2 regions of the Bacillus sp. SORGH_AS_0510 genome follow, and region 2 is predicted to be linked to the other one. Evidence: a T-box and tRNA genes for the amino acid it is inferred to sense, from the RefSeq annotation. Region 2 holds a T-box; the other holds one or more tRNA genes.
The links. The T-box of region 2 lies ahead of argS (arginine--tRNA ligase). A T-box ahead of a tRNA ligase gene usually reads a tRNA of that ligase, here a tRNA-Arg.
Positions count from the first base shown of each region.

Region 1: it encodes a tRNA-Arg, which carries the amino acid that the T-box ahead of argS (arginine--tRNA ligase) is inferred to sense. The anticodon was not compared.

Region 1 covers NZ_JAUTAU010000001.1:140,019-149,808, forward strand. Annotated here, with positions in the region: rRNA gene QE429_RS00815 (16S ribosomal RNA) at 1-997, opposite strand, end outside; tRNA gene QE429_RS00820 (tRNA-Ala) at 1,157-1,232, opposite strand; tRNA gene QE429_RS00825 (tRNA-Pro) at 1,245-1,321, opposite strand; tRNA gene QE429_RS00830 (tRNA-Arg) at 1,329-1,405, opposite strand; tRNA gene QE429_RS00835 (tRNA-Leu) at 1,419-1,507, opposite strand; tRNA gene QE429_RS00840 (tRNA-Gly) at 1,513-1,587, opposite strand; tRNA gene QE429_RS00845 (tRNA-Leu) at 1,602-1,686, opposite strand; tRNA gene QE429_RS00850 (tRNA-Lys) at 1,702-1,777, opposite strand; tRNA gene QE429_RS00855 (tRNA-Thr) at 1,949-2,024, opposite strand; tRNA gene QE429_RS00860 (tRNA-Val) at 2,196-2,271, opposite strand; rRNA gene rrf (5S ribosomal RNA) at 2,284-2,400, opposite strand; rRNA gene QE429_RS00870 (23S ribosomal RNA) at 2,482-5,417, opposite strand; rRNA gene QE429_RS00875 (16S ribosomal RNA) at 5,769-7,306, opposite strand; gene lysS (lysine--tRNA ligase) at 7,648-9,147, opposite strand; gene dusB (tRNA dihydrouridine synthase DusB) at 9,341-9,790, opposite strand, start outside.
Region 2 covers NZ_JAUTAU010000001.1:30,051-39,840, forward strand. Annotated here, with positions in the region: gene QE429_RS00180 (DinB family protein) at 1-443, opposite strand, end outside; gene argS (arginine--tRNA ligase) at 513-2,204, opposite strand; T-box leader at 2,258-2,474, opposite strand; gene QE429_RS00190 (alpha/beta-type small acid-soluble spore protein) at 2,578-2,835, shown strand; gene QE429_RS00195 (hypothetical protein) at 2,946-3,209, shown strand; gene QE429_RS00200 (TetR/AcrR family transcriptional regulator) at 3,514-4,086, opposite strand; gene QE429_RS00205 (HD domain-containing phosphohydrolase) at 4,238-5,734, opposite strand; gene QE429_RS00210 (ABC transporter permease) at 5,834-6,616, opposite strand; gene QE429_RS00215 (ABC transporter permease) at 6,623-7,426, opposite strand; gene QE429_RS00220 (ABC transporter ATP-binding protein) at 7,423-8,400, opposite strand; gene QE429_RS00225 (nuclease-related domain-containing protein) at 8,574-9,293, shown strand; gene istA (IS21 family transposase) at 9,325-9,790, shown strand, end outside.

The DNA of each region.
Region 1 (9,790 bases), 110 kb from region 2:
AGAGGATGTCAAGACCTGGTAAGGTTCTTCGCGTTGCTTCGAATTAAACCACATGCTCCACCGCTTGTGCGGGCCCCCGTCAATTCCTTTGAGTTTCAGCCTTGCGGCCGTACTCCCCAGGCGGAGTGCTTAATGCGTTAGCTGCAGCACTAAGGGGCGGAAACCCCCTAACACTTAGCACTCATCGTTTACGGCGTGGACTACCAGGGTATCTAATCCTGTTTGCTCCCCACGCTTTCGCGCCTCAGCGTCAGTTACAGACCAGAAAGCCGCCTTCGCCACTGGTGTTCCTCCACATCTCTACGCATTTCACCGCTACACGTGGAATTCCGCTTTCCTCTTCTGCACTCAAGTCCCCCAGTTTCCAATGACCCTCCACGGTTGAGCCGTGGGCTTTCACATCAGACTTAAAGGACCGCCTGCGCGCGCTTTACGCCCAATAATTCCGGACAACGCTTGCCACCTACGTATTACCGCGGCTGCTGGCACGTAGTTAGCCGTGGCTTTCTGGTTAGGTACCGTCAAGGTACCGGCAGTTACTCCGGTACTTGTTCTTCCCTAACAACAGAGCTTTACGACCCGAAGGCCTTCATCGCTCACGCGGCGTTGCTCCATCAGACTTTCGTCCATTGTGGAAGATTCCCTACTGCTGCCTCCCGTAGGAGTCTGGGCCGTGTCTCAGTCCCAGTGTGGCCGATCACCCTCTCAGGTCGGCTACGCATCGTCGCCTTGGTGAGCCGTTACCTCACCAACTAGCTAATGCGCCGCGGGCCCATCTGTAAGTGTCAGCCGAAACCGACTTTCAGCTTTCCCTCATGTGAGGAAAAGGATTATCCGGTATTAGCACCGGTTTCCCGGTGTTATCCCAGTCTTACAGGCAGGTTGCCCACGTGTTACTCACCCGTCCGCCGCTAACCACCGAAGTGGTTCGCTCGACTTGCATGTATTAGGCACGCCGCCAGCGTTCGTCCTGAGCCAGGATCAAACTCTCCAAGAAAGTTGATTAGCTCATTTTGTTACGTTGGCTAACTTCATTTAAGAAGTTAAATGTTATTGTTTGTTGACGTTTTTGTTTGTTTAGTTTTCAAAGAACAATTTGTCGTATGTGCGACTTTTATATGTTAACAAATAATAAAATTATTGTCAACATGTTTTTTGGTGGAGCCTAGCGGGATCGAACCGCTGACCTCCTGCGTGCAAAGCAGGCGCTCTCCCAGCTGAGCTAAGGCCCCGTAAAATATGAATGGTCGGGAAGACAGGATTCGAACCTGCGACCCCTTGGTCCCAAACCAAGTGCTCTACCAAGCTGAGCTACTTCCCGTAAAATATGGCGCGCCCGAAAGGAGTCGAACCCATAACCTTCTGATCCGTAGTCAGACGCTCTATCCAATTGAGCTACGGGCGCATATATTTAAAAGTGGTGCCGAGGACCGGAATCGAACCGGTACGGTAGTCACCTACCGCAGGATTTTAAGTCCTGTGCGTCTGCCAGTTCCGCCACCCCGGCACATATGGAGCGGAAGACGGGATTCGAACCCGCGACCCCCACCTTGGCAAGGTGGTGTTCTACCACTGAACTACTTCCGCATATTAAGTTTAAATGGTGCGGGTGAAGGGAGTCGAACCCCCACGCCTTGCGGCGCCAGATCCTAAGTCTGGTGCGTCTGCCAATTCCGCCACACCCGCTAAATTCTTTAAAAATGGTGAGCCATGAAGGACTCGAACCTTCGACCCTCTGATTAAAAGTCAGATGCTCTACCAACTGAGCTAATGGCTCTCGAATTAAGATGATTCACTAATCTTTGATTTGCGACGGATGCCCCCGCCTCAGTAAGCTTATTCAAGTAGCAGCTCGGCGTGTGCCCTGATGCTAAATCATTGAAGCTTATTCGAACGGGCTCTACCAACTGAGCTAATGGCTCGTACAAAGATAAATTCTTAGAAAAAATGGTGCCGGCGAGAGGACTTGAACCCCCAACCTACTGATTACAAGTCAGTTGCTCTACCAATTGAGCTACACCGGCAATAGTTTGGAAAAAATATTAAATTGTACACGTTTTCCTTGTTATCGTCATCCTGTCCTCAGAAAGCTTAATCAAGAAGCAGCTCGGTCAGTATGCTGATGATATTTCAGGAAGCTTATTCGGTCGTGCTCTACCAATTGAGCTACACCGGCAAATAATTTGGAAAATATATGGTGGAGGATGACGGGATCGAACCGCCGACCCTCTGCTTGTAAGGCAGATGCTCTCCCAGCTGAGCTAATCCTCCATATAATAGATAGCCTGGCAACGTCCTACTCTCACAGGGACTTTCGTCCCAACTACCATCGGCGCTGAGAAGCTTAACTTCCGTGTTCGGTATGGGAACGGGTGTGACCTTCTCGCCATAGTTACCAGACTATTTTATTTGAGAGTTCGTTCTCTCAAAACTAGATAATGTAGAAGAAAGTTCAATAAACATTTGAGTTCGCTTTAAAACTTGGTTAAGTCCTCGAACGATTAGTATCAGTCAGCTCCACATGTTACCACGCTTCCACCTCTGACCTATCAACCTGATCATCTTTCAGGGTTCTTACTAGCTTGACGCTATGGGAAATCTCATCTTGAGGGGGGCTTCATGCTTAGATGCTTTCAGCACTTATCCCGTCCGCACATAGCTACCCAGCGATGCCTTTGGCAAGACAACTGGTACACCAGCGGTGCGTCCATCCCGGTCCTCTCGTACTAAGGACAGCTCCTCTCAAATTTCCTGCGCCCACGACGGATAGGGACCGAACTGTCTCACGACGTTCTGAACCCAGCTCGCGTACCGCTTTAATGGGCGAACAGCCCAACCCTTGGGACCGACTACAGCCCCAGGATGCGATGAGCCGACATCGAGGTGCCAAACCTCCCCGTCGATGTGGACTCTTGGGGGAGATAAGCCTGTTATCCCCGGGGTAGCTTTTATCCGTTGAGCGATGGCCCTTCCATGCGGAACCACCGGATCACTAAGCCCGACTTTCGTCCCTGCTCGACTTGTAGGTCTCGCAGTCAAGCTCCCTTGTGCCTTTACACTCTACGAATGATTTCCAACCATTCTGAGGGAACCTTTGGGCGCCTCCGTTACTCTTTAGGAGGCGACCGCCCCAGTCAAACTGCCCACCTGACACTGTCTCCCACCCCGATAAGGGGTGCGGGTTAGAATTTCAATACAGCCAGGGTAGTATCCCACCGACGCCTCCACCGAAGCTAGCGCTCCGGCTTCTACGGCTCCTACCTATCCTGTACAAGCTGTACCAAAATTCAATATCAGGCTACAGTAAAGCTCCACGGGGTCTTTCCGTCCTGTCGCGGGTAACCTGCATCTTCACAGGTACTATAATTTCACCGAGTCTCTCGTTGAGACAGTGCCCAGATCGTTACGCCTTTCGTGCGGGTCGGAACTTACCCGACAAGGAATTTCGCTACCTTAGGACCGTTATAGTTACGGCCGCCGTTTACTGGGGCTTCGATTCAGAGCTTCGCTTGCGCTAACCCCTCCTCTTAACCTTCCAGCACCGGGCAGGCGTCAGCCCCTATACTTCGCCTTGCGGCTTCGCAGAGACCTGTGTTTTTGCTAAACAGTCGCCTGGGCCTATTCACTGCGGCTCTTCGAGGCTATTCACCTCAAAAAGCACCCCTTCTCCCGAAGTTACGGGGTCATTTTGCCGAGTTCCTTAACGAGAGTTCTCTCGCTCACCTTAGGATTCTCTCCTCGCCTACCTGTGTCGGTTTGCGGTACGGGCACCTTTTATCTCGCTAGAGGCTTTTCTTGGCAGTGTGGAATCAGGAACTTCGGTACTAAATTTCCCTCGCTATCACAGCTCAGCCTTTACGGAAAGCGGATTTTCCTACTTTCCAGCCTAACTGCTTAGACGCGCATATCCAACAGCGCGCTTACCCTATCCTCCTGCGTCCCCCCATCACTCAAACGATAAAGAGGTGGTACAGGAATATCAACCTGTTGTCCATCGCCTACGCCTTTCGGCCTCGGCTTAGGTCCCGACTAACCCTGAGCGGACGAGCCTTCCTCAGGAAACCTTAGGCATACGGTGGATGAGATTCTCACTCATCTTTCGCTACTCATACCGGCATTCTCACTTCTAAGCGCTCCACCAGTCCTTACGGTCTAGCTTCAACGCCCTTAGAACGCTCTCCTACCACTGACATCTACGATGTCAATCCACAGCTTCGGTGTTACGTTTAGCCCCGGTACATTTTCGGCGCAGAGTCACTCGACCAGTGAGCTATTACGCACTCTTTAAATGGTGGCTGCTTCTAAGCCAACATCCTGGTTGTCTAAGCAACTCCACATCCTTTTCCACTTAACGTAAACTTTGGGACCTTAGCTGGTGGTCTGGGCTGTTTCCCTTTTGACTACGGATCTTATCACTCGCAGTCTGACTCCCACGGATAAGTCTTTGGCATTCGGAGTTTGTCTGAATTCGGTAACCCGATGAGGGCCCCTAGTCCAAACAGTGCTCTACCTCCAAGACTCTAACAACGTGAGGCTAGCCCTAAAGCTATTTCGGAGAGAACCAGCTATCTCCAAGTTCGATTGGAATTTCTCCGCTACCCACACCTCATCCCCGCACTTTTCAACGTGCGTGGGTTCGGGCCTCCATCCAGTGTTACCTGGACTTCACCCTGGACATGGGTAGATCACCTGGTTTCGGGTCTACGACCACATACTCATTCGCCCTATTCAGACTCGCTTTCGCTGCGGCTCCGTCTCTTCAACTTAACCTTGCATGGGATCGTAACTCGCCGGTTCATTCTACAAAAGGCACGCTATCACCCATTAACGGGCTCTAACTACTTGTAGGCACACGGTTTCAGGAACTATTTCACTCCCCTTCCGGGGTGCTTTTCACCTTTCCCTCACGGTACTGGTTCACTATCGGTCACTAGGGAGTATTTAGCCTTGGGAGATGGTCCTCCCTGCTTCCGACCGGATTTCACGTGTCCGGCCGTACTCAGGATCCACTCAGGAGGGAACGAAGTTTCGACTACAGGGTTTTTACCTTCTCTGACGGGCCTTTCCAGGCCGCTTCATCTACCCCGTTCCTTTGTAACTCCATGTAGAGTGTCCTACAACCCCAAGAGGCAAGCCTCTTGGTTTGGGCTATGTCCCGTTTCGCTCGCCGCTACTCAGGGAATCGCGTTTGCTTTCTCTTCCTCCGGGTACTTAGATGTTTCAGTTCCCCGGGTATGCCTTCAATACCCTATGTATTCAGGTAAAGATACTGTTCCATTACGAACAGTGGGTTTCCCCATTCGGAAATCTCTGGATCAAAGCTTACTTACAGCTCCCCAAAGCATATCGGTGTTAGTCCCGTCCTTCATCGGCTCCTAGTGCCAAGGCATTCACCGTGCGCCCTTTCTAACTTAACCTAAAAGGTTTATTACTCTATATATAATAGAGAGAAAACTAAAATGGCGATTACTCGATGTTTCTTGACTTTCTTCTTTACGATTATCTAGTTTTCAAAGAACGAGGCTACTGACTTCAATCACATCATGATTGAGCATCAGAGCTTTTGCATCATGCTGCCTTGCGACGAGCTGAAGAGTTACCTCTTCGAATACGCTATGGCGCAGGAGCAAAGCAAATATTAGAACGTTTAAATCTAGTTGTAAAAGACCAACTAGTCAGAGAGAAATTGCACTCTCAAAACTAAACAAACAGAAAACAATCAAACAAACATGTTTTGTCTGGCTCATAGGTCCAGCTTATATCCTTAGAAAGGAGGTGATCCAGCCGCACCTTCCGATACGGCTACCTTGTTACGACTTCACCCCAATCATCTGTCCCACCTTAGGCGGCTGGCTCCTTACGGTTACCCCACCGACTTCGGGTGTTACAAACTCTCGTGGTGTGACGGGCGGTGTGTACAAGGCCCGGGAACGTATTCACCGCGGCATGATGATCCGCGATTACTAGCGATTCCGGCTTCATGTAGGCGAGTTGCAGCCTACAATCCGAACTGAGAATGGTTTTATGGGATTGGCTAAACCTCGCGGTCTTGCAGCCCTTTGTACCATCCATTGTAGCACGTGTGTAGCCCAGGTCATAAGGGGCATGATGATTTGACGTCATCCCCACCTTCCTCCGGTTTGTCACCGGCAGTCACCTTAGAGTGCCCAACTGAATGCTGGCAACTAAGATCAAGGGTTGCGCTCGTTGCGGGACTTAACCCAACATCTCACGACACGAGCTGACGACAACCATGCACCACCTGTCACTCTGTCCCCCGAAGGGGAAAGTCCTATCTCTAGGAGTGTCAGAGGATGTCAAGACCTGGTAAGGTTCTTCGCGTTGCTTCGAATTAAACCACATGCTCCACCGCTTGTGCGGGCCCCCGTCAATTCCTTTGAGTTTCAGCCTTGCGGCCGTACTCCCCAGGCGGAGTGCTTAATGCGTTAGCTGCAGCACTAAGGGGCGGAAACCCCCTAACACTTAGCACTCATCGTTTACGGCGTGGACTACCAGGGTATCTAATCCTGTTTGCTCCCCACGCTTTCGCGCCTCAGCGTCAGTTACAGACCAGAAAGCCGCCTTCGCCACTGGTGTTCCTCCACATCTCTACGCATTTCACCGCTACACGTGGAATTCCGCTTTCCTCTTCTGCACTCAAGTCCCCCAGTTTCCAATGACCCTCCACGGTTGAGCCGTGGGCTTTCACATCAGACTTAAAGGACCGCCTGCGCGCGCTTTACGCCCAATAATTCCGGACAACGCTTGCCACCTACGTATTACCGCGGCTGCTGGCACGTAGTTAGCCGTGGCTTTCTGGTTAGGTACCGTCAAGGTACCGGCAGTTACTCCGGTACTTGTTCTTCCCTAACAACAGAGCTTTACGACCCGAAGGCCTTCATCGCTCACGCGGCGTTGCTCCATCAGACTTTCGTCCATTGTGGAAGATTCCCTACTGCTGCCTCCCGTAGGAGTCTGGGCCGTGTCTCAGTCCCAGTGTGGCCGATCACCCTCTCAGGTCGGCTACGCATCGTCGCCTTGGTGAGCCGTTACCTCACCAACTAGCTAATGCGCCGCGGGCCCATCTGTAAGTGTCAGCCGAAACCGACTTTCAGCTTTCCCTCATGTGAGGAAAAGGATTATCCGGTATTAGCACCGGTTTCCCGGTGTTATCCCAGTCTTACAGGCAGGTTGCCCACGTGTTACTCACCCGTCCGCCGCTAACCACCGAAGTGGTTCGCTCGACTTGCATGTATTAGGCACGCCGCCAGCGTTCGTCCTGAGCCAGGATCAAACTCTCCAAGAAAGTTGATTAGCTCATTTTGTTACGTTGGCTAACTTCATTTAAGAAGTTAAATGTTATTGTTTGTTGACGTTTTTGTTTGTTTAGTTTTCAAAGAACAATCTCACCGTCGCCCAAAAGCGACTTTATTATCTTACCAAGTTATCAACCGAAAGTCAATAACTTTTTTAATTTCTTTTTTCTTGCTGTGTTACTGTCTCGCAGCAACAGATATTAATATACCACCATTATCACTAGGGCGCAATAGCCTTTTTCGCTTTTATTCTTATTTATCTAAAGTAAAAATATTCATACTAATGATACAAAAGAAAAGTGCCGGTTTTACCCGACACTTTTTCAAAAAATTAACGATGACGCATTAATGGGAATAGTAGGACGTCGCGAATAGATGGTGAGTTGGTTAACAACATTACTAGGCGGTCAATACCGATTCCTAGTCCACCTGTTGGCGGCATTCCATATTCTAATGCTTCGACGAAGTCGTCATCCATCATATGGGCTTCGTCGTTTCCTTGTTCACGTTCTTTTAATTGTGCTTCAAAGCGTTCTCTTTGATCAATTGGATCATTTAGTTCTGTGAAGGCATTCGCATGCTCACGAGCTACAATAAACAATTCAAAACGATCTGTGAAGCGAGGATCTTCCTCATTCTTTTTCGCTAATGGCGAAATTTCTACAGGATGACCGTAAATAAATGTAGGTTGAATCAGTTTCTCCTCAACCTTTTGCTCGAAGAACTCATTAACAATATGACCATAAAGCATGTTATCGTTAATCTCTACGCCGTATTCTTTTGCAAGTTGACGTGCCTCTTCAACACTCATTTCTTTCCAGAAGTCTACACCTGTATATTCTTTAATTGCATCTACCATGTGAAGTCTTTTCCACTCTGGTTTAAGATCTACTTCATAGTCTCCATATTGAATAGTCGTAGTTCCTACAACCTCTTCTGCAATATGTGCAATTAGGTTTTCTGTTAAGCTCATGATATCTCTGTAATCTGCATACGCTTCATACAATTCAATCATTGTGAATTCAGGGTTGTGGCGTGTTGACACTCCCTCATTTCTGAATACGCGGCCGATTTCATACACCTTTTCAAGACCACCAACGATAAGGCGCTTTAAGTGAAGCTCAATTGCAATCCTCATAAATAGTGGCATATCTAAAGCATTATGGTGTGTAATGAACGGTCTAGCGGATGCTCCTCCAGCGATAGAGTGCATCATTGGTGTTTCCACCTCTAAATAGCCGTGGCTATCTAAATAACGACGCATCGATTGAATAATACGGCTTCTAGCAATAAATGTCGCCTTGCTCTCTTGGCTCATGATGAGATCCAAGTAACGCTGACGGTAGCGCTGCTCTACATCTTTCAAACCGTGGAATTTGTCTGGAAGTGGACGAAGTGCTTTTGTTAAGAATTCAAAATTCTCAACCTTTACAGAAAGCTCACCGACTTTGGTTTTAAATAGAGTACCCGTTACGCCGATGATATCGCCTAAATCTGCAGAATCGAATATCTTATACGACTCTTCACCAATTGCATCCTGACGAACATACACTTGAATCTGACCAGTTAAATCTTGAATATGGGCAAATCCGGCCTTCCCTTTACCACGCTTCGTCATAATACGGCCTGCCAAAGAAACAGAAACATTCTGGGCTTCAAGCTCTTCCTTCTCTGTTTCACTATATTGATTAATCAATTCCATTGCGCTGTGAGAACGGTCAAAACGCTTACCGAAAGGATCAAGTCCTTGTTCACGCATACTGCTCATTTTTTCGCGTCTGACCCTCAGTTGGTCATTTAATTCTTCCTGACTCAAAGCTATCAACTCCATTTATTTTTTTATTATGTAAAACGCTAAACAAATCCGCGCATTATCACTTTTTTTACATACTATATTATTTTACACAAACTTAAGAATTCAGACATCAAAAAAGTACGTAAATAGAATAAAAACTGCCAGTTATTCTACTGGCAGCTTCATTCTAAACAAAAATAGTATAGAAAAAGAGAGATTCATTGTCAAATTAACCTACGATTAATTGACTTTGTTCCTTTTCTTCCACTTCAGCAACCAAACCGTTAAGAAGGATGACTAGGTCTTCTCTTGTATTGCACTCATTGATAGCATTGCGGACTGTTCCATTTCCGCGAACACCTTTTAAATACCAAGCGGCATGCTTACGCATTTCCCGTACAGCGATATACTCACTCTTAAGTGCAATAAGACGATCTAGGTGCAGGATGCATACATCAATTTTTTCACGCACAGAAGGCTCTGGCATTAATTTACCTGTTTCTAAATATTGAACCGTACGGTAAATCATCCATGGATTTCCTAGAGCTGCTCTGCCAATCATGACGCCATCAACACCAGTTTCATCTAGCATTCTTTTCGCATCCTGTGGTGTTTGCACATCCCCATTACCGATTACCGGAATGTTAACAGATTGTTTAACTTCACGAATGATATCCCA
Region 2 (9,790 bases):
AGACGTTTCATTGCTTGCATCTGGCCTAAGTGAAGGGTTTCATGGAAAATAGCAAAGCTGGTCAGCTCGCCATATGTTTCTTGACCAAGGAATGGCGTTTTTAGCTTGGCATTAAAGCTTTCTACTGGAATCTCCTTGATTCTAACTAGTTGTTCTTTTAACTGGCCAAGCAACACCTGCACGGACGGAACTTCTCCCTGCCAATCAGCCGGTTTTGTTCCATTTCCAAATAGCTCAACGTAGTTAGCTGGTAAAAGGGTTGATTTCTTCGGGAAACCAAACATAAATTGCTCTGCCACTGTTAACACATGGCCAACATGCCAGTGAAGGGTATTGTTAAAGCCTTCTGGCTGCACATCAACTAAACTCTCCTCTAGCGATTCCACCGTTTTTATATAATACCCTCTTGTTACTTCATAGCTCTTAAATAGTAATTCACTCATTCTAATGCCCTCCCTTTTTTACATAATTCTATTTTATAACAGGATGGAAAATCTTCTTACTAAAAAGCTCTACATTTCCTCAGGTGCTTCTATTCCTAATAAACGGAGTCCTTCTTTTATTACGATGGTTACGGCCAAGACAAGCGCCAAGCGAGATGGTTTTGCTTCACTTTCTTCTAAGATTTTTACCTCGGCATAGTACTTATTGAAAGCCTGGGCAAGGTCGACAATATATTTCGCCACCTGCGATGGATCAAAGTTTTCACAGGCTCGTTTAATTGCCGGTGCAAACTCCATTAACAGGCTTGTCACCTTCCATTCGTTCTCCCAAGAATAATCATATTCAATAGAATCAAATTTAGAATACCCGTATCCTTTTCTTAAAATAGAACATGCCCGAGCATAGGTGTATTGCAAGTATGGTCCGGTTTCGCCTTCAAAACGAAGCATTTCCTCTAATGAAAACTCGATATCATTCATACGGTTATTTTTTAAATCGTGGAAAATGACCGCACCTACCCCCACTTGTTTGGCTACTACCTCTTTGTTTTCGAGGTTAGGATTTTTCTCCTCAATATTATGTCTTGCCATCGCGATCGATTCATTTAATACTTCCTCTAATAAAACAACTTTGCCTTTACGGGTCGACATCTTCTTCCCGTCTTTCAACATCATGCCAAATGGTACATGAACCATTTTTTCCGCCCAAGGATAACCCATCTTCCCTAACACGGCGATTAATTGTTTAAAATGAAGGCTTTGCTCATGGCCAACTACATAAAGGGATTGAACAAAGTCATAGTTTTCCTTACGGTATAGCGCAGCCGCTAAATCCCGCGTCGCATAAAGTGTGGCCCCATCTGATTTTTTAATGAGGCATGGCGGCAGCTGCTCCTCCGTTAGTTCCACTACCTGTGCCTGGTCGGATTCCATGAGTAATTGTTTCTCCTCTAGGATGTCGACAATCCGAGCCATTTTATCATTATAAAAAGCCTCTCCCGCAAAGGAGTCAAACTCGACGTTCATTAACTCATATATTCTTGAAAATTCCTTCAGGGATTCGTCCCGGAACCATTGCCAAAGCTTGAACGCTTCTTCATCCCCATCTTCCAGGCGTTTGAACCAGCTGCGTCCCTGATCTTCCAGTTCTGGATTGTTCTCTGCTTCCTCATGAAACTTAATATACAACTGTAACAATTCTTTAATCGGATTTTGTTTAACCTTTTCAGCCTCTCCCCAAAGCTTATAGGCCGTAATTAATTTCCCAAACTGTGTGCCCCAGTCGCCAAGGTGGTTAATTTTAATCGGCTGATAGCCACATTTTTCAACAATGTGGGCTAACGCATTCCCAATGACAGTGGAGCGTAAGTGCCCCATAGAAAACGGTTTGGCGATATTTGGTGAGGACATATCAATCGTGACATTGCCGCCGCCAAAATCCTGTGAGCCGAATTGTTCTCGTTGCGCAAGGACTTCACTGATTACTTTTTTCGAAACGAGTTTTTTATTTAAAAAGAGATTGAGGTAGGCTCCTACCACTTCTACTTTCTCAAATGTGGCTGAGTGGATTTTCTCACTTAATTCTAGTGCAATGAGGTTTGGCGATTTACGTTTTCGCTTAGCTAGTGTGAAGCATGGAAAAGCTAAATCTCCATGTGATGCATTTTTAGGCTTTTCGATCATGAGTTCCAATTCATTTTCGGGCATTTCCTTCTCAAGCAGTTCATAAAGAATCGCTGCAAGCTCTTTTTTAAAATTCATTCTGAAGACCTCCCTAATTATCTTTAGAAAATAGAAAAACTCTCGTCTCTTAAAAAAGAGACGAGAGTTTTTTAAATCCCGCGGTACCACTCTAATTGTTCTTATCGAACCGGCTTTTCCTTTTGTAACGGAGGAGTCTCCGGTGCACCCTACTCTGTTCAGGTCCACATCTCAAAAGTGCGCTTCGTTATCTATTCCGTATCAGGCTCCCACCACCCCCGACTCGCTGCGACATCCTAGGTATACTACTCTCTTTTTCATTGATTTTTCCGACTTTATTATCAGTTATTATACTGGAAGGAAAAGGATTTATCCACTGAATATTGATTATTTTTTCTAATAAGGAAATTCTAAGTCTAAAGGAGGGATTCACTTGGCGAGAAGAAGAAATAAAATCCTCGTTCCTGAGGCAAGGAGCGGGTTAGATGCCCTTAAGGCAAAGGTGGTTCAATCACAAAACCCGGATGAGGCGAAGTTTGAAGCTGCCGAAGAGGTAGGAGTGCCATTACAACGAGGCTACAACGGGAAACTTACTTCAGAACAGGCAGGAAAAGTAGGCGGAAGGCTTGGCGGAAGCATGGTTCGCGAGCTTGTCAAAATGGCACAGGAAAACCTAACCAAAAAACAGTAATTGTGTCAAAGGGGGTCAGACCCCATTTTTTGGTCTGACCTCCTTATTTTTGAAAAAAAGTTTGACAATTTTGTGACAATTGATAGAATATTCTTAACAAGGAGTTGATGATGATGCGTGATATCCATTTAAAAAGCATTTTTACTTTTAAAAGAACCGCTATTTTCGGCAGTATGTTAGGCATTATTCTTATTTTGTCAGGACAATTTGCAAGCGGTTCCAATAATAGTTATTTCTTGACCGCCCTCGGTTTTGGAATACTGTTAGGCTCTGTAGTCAATTACCTGTTCGGAACCTTTCTAAGTTTAATGGAAGAATATACAGCTAACAGCAAAGTGGCCCCAAGCACAACAGGATACTCCAAGAAGCGATAACCTTTATTAATGGCTGTGTTAAAGAACAGTGTTGATTGATACACCCTGTTGATTGGAGCGGAAGGCACGAAGATCCTCGAAAATGCTACCGCATTTCCTTCGTGCGGTGTTGAATCGATGAAGCTTATTCAATGTCCTGTGGGAGTATGGTTCAGGGGAGACCCCGCAGGCGCTTGCGCCGAGGAAGCTCGCCGAAACACCCACGAACCGCTCGTGCCTGGAGCGGAAATCAACAGTGCATTTTAACAGAGCTAAATTAATTAATAATAAAGACTTGTGCCATTTGTCGCACAAGTCTTTTTGTTTATATGCTCAATCCTTTTAAAAAGAAAACTTTTATGATTTCCGCAATTTGTTCTGAACTCAATGGTTCATGATGCCGCTCCCAATCGGAAACAAGGGCAATGTACATTTTCAACAACAGAAAGCTCGTTAACTCTACGTTAGTTGAAGGAATGGATCCCTTCGCAATCGCTGCTTCAATTTTTCTCTTTAAATAGGTAATAATCTCATTTTCCACGTGTTGCAGCATTTCAGAGACGGCTATGGTTCCCATTTCCGCTTCCTCTTGGACCAACTTGATCATAAGCTGGTGCTGTGAGCGGAATTCTAGTAAGCGATAGAGTGCGCGGTGGACTTTTTCAGTAAATGGCAGATCTGGTTGAATCACTGCCTCTGCTTCTGCTATCATTTCTTTTACTAACGTGGAAATGATTTCTTCAAATAGTTCCTCTTTATTTTTAAAAAAGGTGTAGATGGTTCCCTTTCCAACATTAGCAAGCTTCGCAACCTGGTCCATGGTGGTCGCTTTATAACCAAACAGCGAAAAAGACTTAGTTGCAGCCTCTACAATCATCTTTCTTCTATCGGGTGCCATTCTGACCTCCCTCCTTTTGACTATTTTAGTTCTACGGTCATATAGATAATTTCACTATAGCACAGCTTTATAGCGGTTTCAAACCTCTGGAAATTTGTTTGAAAAATGGACAAAACACATGACCGTCCTGCTGGTCATGTGTTTCTGTCTTTTATGCAAAGTTCCGGACCGTTCCTTTTTTATGTTCCACAAAGATTTCCGCAAACTTAGGGTCCCATTGGGTACCTTTACCCTCATGAATAATCGCTAGTGCTTTGTCGACCGGCATGCCGCTTCGGTATGGACGATTAGAAGTCATCGCATCAAAGGCATCGGCAACCGCAATAATTCTTCCGAACAACGGTATATTTTCACCGCTTAATCCCTCAGGGTATCCCTTACCATCATATCGTTCATGATGAGACAGAACTCCTTCCATTACTGGTGGCAACTCTGAAAATCCCTGAACCTGCTTAATGATATTTCTACCTATATCAGGATGCTTTTTAATTGCAGCAAACTCCTCATCCGTTAAACGACCATCCTTTAACAGGATTCTATCAGGTACACCAATTTTGCCGATATCATGCAACAGTGCCGAGGTCCGTAACAGCTCAAGTTCTTCCTCACTCAAACCTGCTTTTGCTCCAATTTCAAGGGAATAGGCAGCGACACGGGTAGAATGTCCAGAGGTATACGGGTCCCTGGCATCTAGTGCGGTAGTCATACCTTCTAAAAAGCTGGCAAACATCGCCTTGTTTTTTTCATCGCGAGCCTGAATCGCCTCTATCATATGATTAAATCCATTAACGAGCCCTGCAAACTCATCAGAGTACAACACATCGGTTTTTACCAATGAGCCTTCCTGAACCTCACGCATGGACTCTCTAAGCTGGTCGATCGGCTGATGGACATCTAGAAATAACAGCTTGGCTCCATAGTAGGCAAAGATGAGACCTAGGACAATAATCACGGCGGCCCAGCTCCAAAAACCTTGGCCCGAATTTTCGCCGATATCCAGTTTTACTTGGGTCGCTAACCCGAATAACAGAATCGGAAATACGGAAATGTAGAGAAAGCTGATTTGAAACTTTCGCTTAATTGAGAGAACCATTTTCCCTTTTAGCGTATATTTTTCTCCGAATTGTTTGATTGCCATGTGTTCCACCTTTTTTAATAAAGGCTGAACAGCCTTGATGGCAAGGAAGAACTCAATAATTCCATGCATTCCTGCCACAAGCGTTGCCCCGGCCATGGCTAGCAAAATATAATAGTAAGGAATGGTTAATATCTGCAGTTTAATAGCTACGGTTGTTAGAAGGATAGCCGGAAATGATAAACCCAATAAGTGAGGCCCCATAATCCGCTTGAATGTTACTAGTGGAAATTCATGCAAATAATCAAACACACGTTGCAAGCCTGCAAATTCGTGTATTTCTTTCGTAAATACATCAGAAATAGGCGTCATACTCTTAGAAAAATGAAGAAATTCTACGATCATCATGATGACAAAAGAAATGGCTAAAATCCCTATCATATAGATATTTTCAGCTTTCGTAAGGGTTAAGGTGAAAAAGATAAAGACACTGCCAACGACACCAACCGCTAGCGATGACCCTATTACATAATTTTTTAACAATTGCTGTCGAAATCGTCTATATTCACTCATACATGATTGGCCTGCTTTCAGGAAACTAGATTCGTACCAATAATTATAATCGAAGCGCCTATCATTTGTATCTATAACTACCTTAAATAGGAAAAAATCTTAGGACCCCGTGGATCGATAATGCCTTACCCCAAACTGCCAGACCAGAAAACACGGGAGAATAAAGAGGCTTCCTGCTATTGGTGTGAGCAGGTAAAGGACATCACTCCCCTCTGTCTTCCCGAGAATATACAGTAACGGCAAATAATTGACGGTACCAAACGGGATGACATAGGTAAAAAAACGCGAGACCCATTTTTTATAAATATTAAGAGGATACTGGGCCATCTCCCTGCCGCCATCAGTAAAAATATTTGCTACCTCTAGACCCTGTACGGTCCAAAAACACATGGTGGCCGCAAGCATATAGATCCCCGTAAAGATAAGTACACCGCTGATGATCATGAACATTAGTGTCAAAATTTTTATCAGCGTCCAATCAATTGATAGATTTATTAACGCCCAAATTAACACAAACAAACTTTGAAACAGCCTGCCGAATCTCGTAAACTCAAATTGAGAGCCCAATACTTGGACAAAGGTACTTCTCGGCCTTACTAGCACCCGATCAAAGTCTCCTTTAATGATGAGACTTGAGAAGGAATCAAAGCCCCTTGCAAAGCATTCACTTAAGGCAAAGGCCATGTGAATAATCCCAAAGCAAAGAGCTACCTCGAAAAACTGCCACCCCTTTATTTGACCAAATCGCTCAAACAGTAAGTACACACCTGCAAAAACGGCAAATGGTATAAAAAACTGCCCTACTGAAAGCAGCAAGAAGGATGTCCGATACTGCATTTGAGATTTAAAGAGTATCTTCAAATATTTAAAATAAAGTCGCAACCTCCATCAACCTCCTTGTACAACGACTTTCCTTAATATTCGGTTAAGCGAGAACCTCCCTAAGCCAACCAGTACAGCCAAATAGGCCAGCTGGATCAGAATTCCGTTGATGGCAACCTCCTCAGAGATATGACCGGAATAGACCCTGAATGGAAAATCGGCCGTCCAGCGGAACGGAAGGACATTAGCAATGGTCTGAAGCCATGATGGCATGAGTGGAACGGGTATGATTAAGCCTGCAAAAAACTCTCCGAGAACACTGAATACTAAAAGTGATCCAACCGGTGACATGGTCACAAATACGGATATGTATAAGAACATTGAAATAGCAATTAACAGAAGTAATCCTAGCAATAAGGTGATAATAAAAAGGAAAAGTGTAGTCACATTTGGTGGTAATGTCAGGCGGTAGGAAGCAGGCAGCATGAATGCAATGAGCAATATAGGGAAGCAGCGCAGCAGCGCACTCGACAGCCGTTGGGCTAGCAGCTTCGCATACCAAAATCCATAAAGCTCCCATGGTCGGCACAGCTCATAAGCAATGTTTCCACTTGTTATCAGTTCAAACAGCTCGTTATCACGGAACCACATTGTAACAAATACCAGAAAGGCTTGCTGCAGCCAAATATAAGTAATAATTTGTGGCAGCGATATAGGCGGTGTCTTTGTTGCATGTTGATAGAAGGCTTCGAACACCATAATAATGATCATGCCCCAGAAGAACTGCGTAGCCACTCCCGCGAACGCAGCCGTTCGATACTGCATCCCCATGTTAAGCCTCAGTTTTAAAAAGGATACATATGGCCTCATATTTGGTACTCCTTATAGAGCTGAACAATGATATCCTCGATTGGCTGTGCCTCGATGGTTACATCTTGAAGCTCAACCTGATTGGACAGCTGGGTGATTACATCGGATGTCTTGATTTCCTCCGTTTCGACGCTCAAAACCACCCGCTCAGGTGACCAAGAAAGGATGAAAGTTCCCGGAATGTGAATTTGCTTTGAATTTTTTTCATAATCAGCCGTTATTGTTTTATGCGTACCGAACTGTTTTCTTAATTCATTTAAATTGCCATCGTATAATAAGCTACCTTTTCCAATCAGAATGACCCGTTCAGCCAATGCTTCAATATCGTTCATATCGTGGGTAGTGAGAATGACCGTTACACCCTTCTCCTTATTAATTGTTTTCACAAACTGGCGAACGGCTATTTTCGAAACAGCATCAAGGCCAATCGTCGGTTCATCTAAAAATAAAATCTTGGGATTATGAATGAGGGAAGCTGCAATTTCACAGCGCATCCGCTGCCCTAAACTTAACTGGCGGACGGGTGATTGGACGATGGATTGCAGTTCAAGTGTTTCAATGAGCAGATCAATGGTGGTGTTATATTCTTGCTGTGGAATCTTGTAAATATCTTTTAAGAGTTCAAATGAATCGAGTACAGGAACATCCCACCAAAGCTGGGAACGCTGGCCAAAAACCACCCCAATATTTTTTACATATTGCACGCGATCCTTCCAAGGGGTATAGCCCATAATGCTACAGCTTCCGGTGTCAGGCACCAATATCCCACTCATAATTTTAATGGTGGTAGACTTTCCAGCCCCATTTGGGCCGATGTAACCGACGATTTCTCCTGGATTAATAGAAAAAGAGATATCCTTCAGTGCTTCTACAATCGTATGTTTTCGATAGAATAGGGATTTTGCCGCTTCCCTCACTCCAGAAGTGCGCTGGGCAACCTTATAGGATTTCGAGATACCTTCTAATTTAATCAAAACGCGTCCCTCCCTTTTGAGTCACAGAGGAAAATAATAACATTCCTTGGTGAATTCTGTCAATAATATTCTGAATAGTAAAAGTTAACTAAATGTTCATTTGTGTTGGACGTGTTTATAAGTGATTTTTATTAGAATAGATATGAGGTTTTTATTCAGAAAGGAAGTGGCCAATGGGTGTTTTAAAGTCTCGTATCGAATCAAAGGAATTATTAGTCTGGAGGAGTTTATATGCACGAGGTAATTTAACATCAGATGAAAAACATTATTATCGCACCCTTGAAAAGGGATATGAAGGTGAGTTGATGTTCGATCAGCTGACAAAGGGGCTTCAATCTGATGTTTACATTTTGAACGGTCTACTCTTTGAAATTAACAACTCTTATTTCCAAATCGACACCCTTCTGATTGCTCCACAAAAGATCTACGTGTTCGATGTGAAAAATTCCGGAGGCGACTATTTGTACGAAGATGAAAAGTTTCGGAGGCTTCGGGGTGGCAACGATCTGAAAAATCCATTACACCAATTGGAGCGGTGTGAAACATTACTTCGCCAATTCTTGAAAAAACTCGGCTATCAGTTACCTATTGATAGTCACATTGTCTTCATTAACCCTGAGTTCACCTTATATCAGGCTCCCCCTGACAAGCCCATTATTTTTCCAACGCAATTAAATCTACTTGTCCAGCAATTAAACACAATTCCTTCGAAGCTATCAAAAAGACATAAGGAGCTTGCTGATCTATTAATGGCTTCGCACCAAAGTGAGTATCCCTTTTGCAAATTTCCTCCCTATCAATTTGACCAAATGAAAAAGGGGAAACTGTGTACTATAAATGCTAATTTTAATATGTACAGAAATGATTGTATAAGAATGTACAGTTTTGGGTAGTACATGGCATACTCTTATCGAGGTGGAGAGTATGTATGTTCAACTAGATATTACAACAAATTTTGAAATCAACAGTCTTACAGACTTACCAAAACTTAAACTTCTTATGGAGAATTTAAATATGAAAATTAACAAGAGTAAATTAGCTAGAGAATTAAATGTAGATCGGAGGACAGTTGATAAATATATTAATGGATATGTGCCTCAAAAGAAACGAGATAGAGAATCTAAGATAGATGATTATTACGGAGTAATAAAGCTACTGCTTTCCCGAGAGTCTAAGCAGAGATTTTTTTATAAACGTGTTCTATGGCAGTATTTAAAAGATAATCATGGACTGGAATGTTCCCAGTCAACATTTCGAGCTTATATAGCTCGTAAACCAGAGTTTCAAGCATACTTTAGTGAGGGGAAACGTACAGAAACTGTTCACTCCGTAATTCGTTATGAAACCCTTCCGGGTGAACAAGCTCAAATAGATTGGAAGGAGAATATCC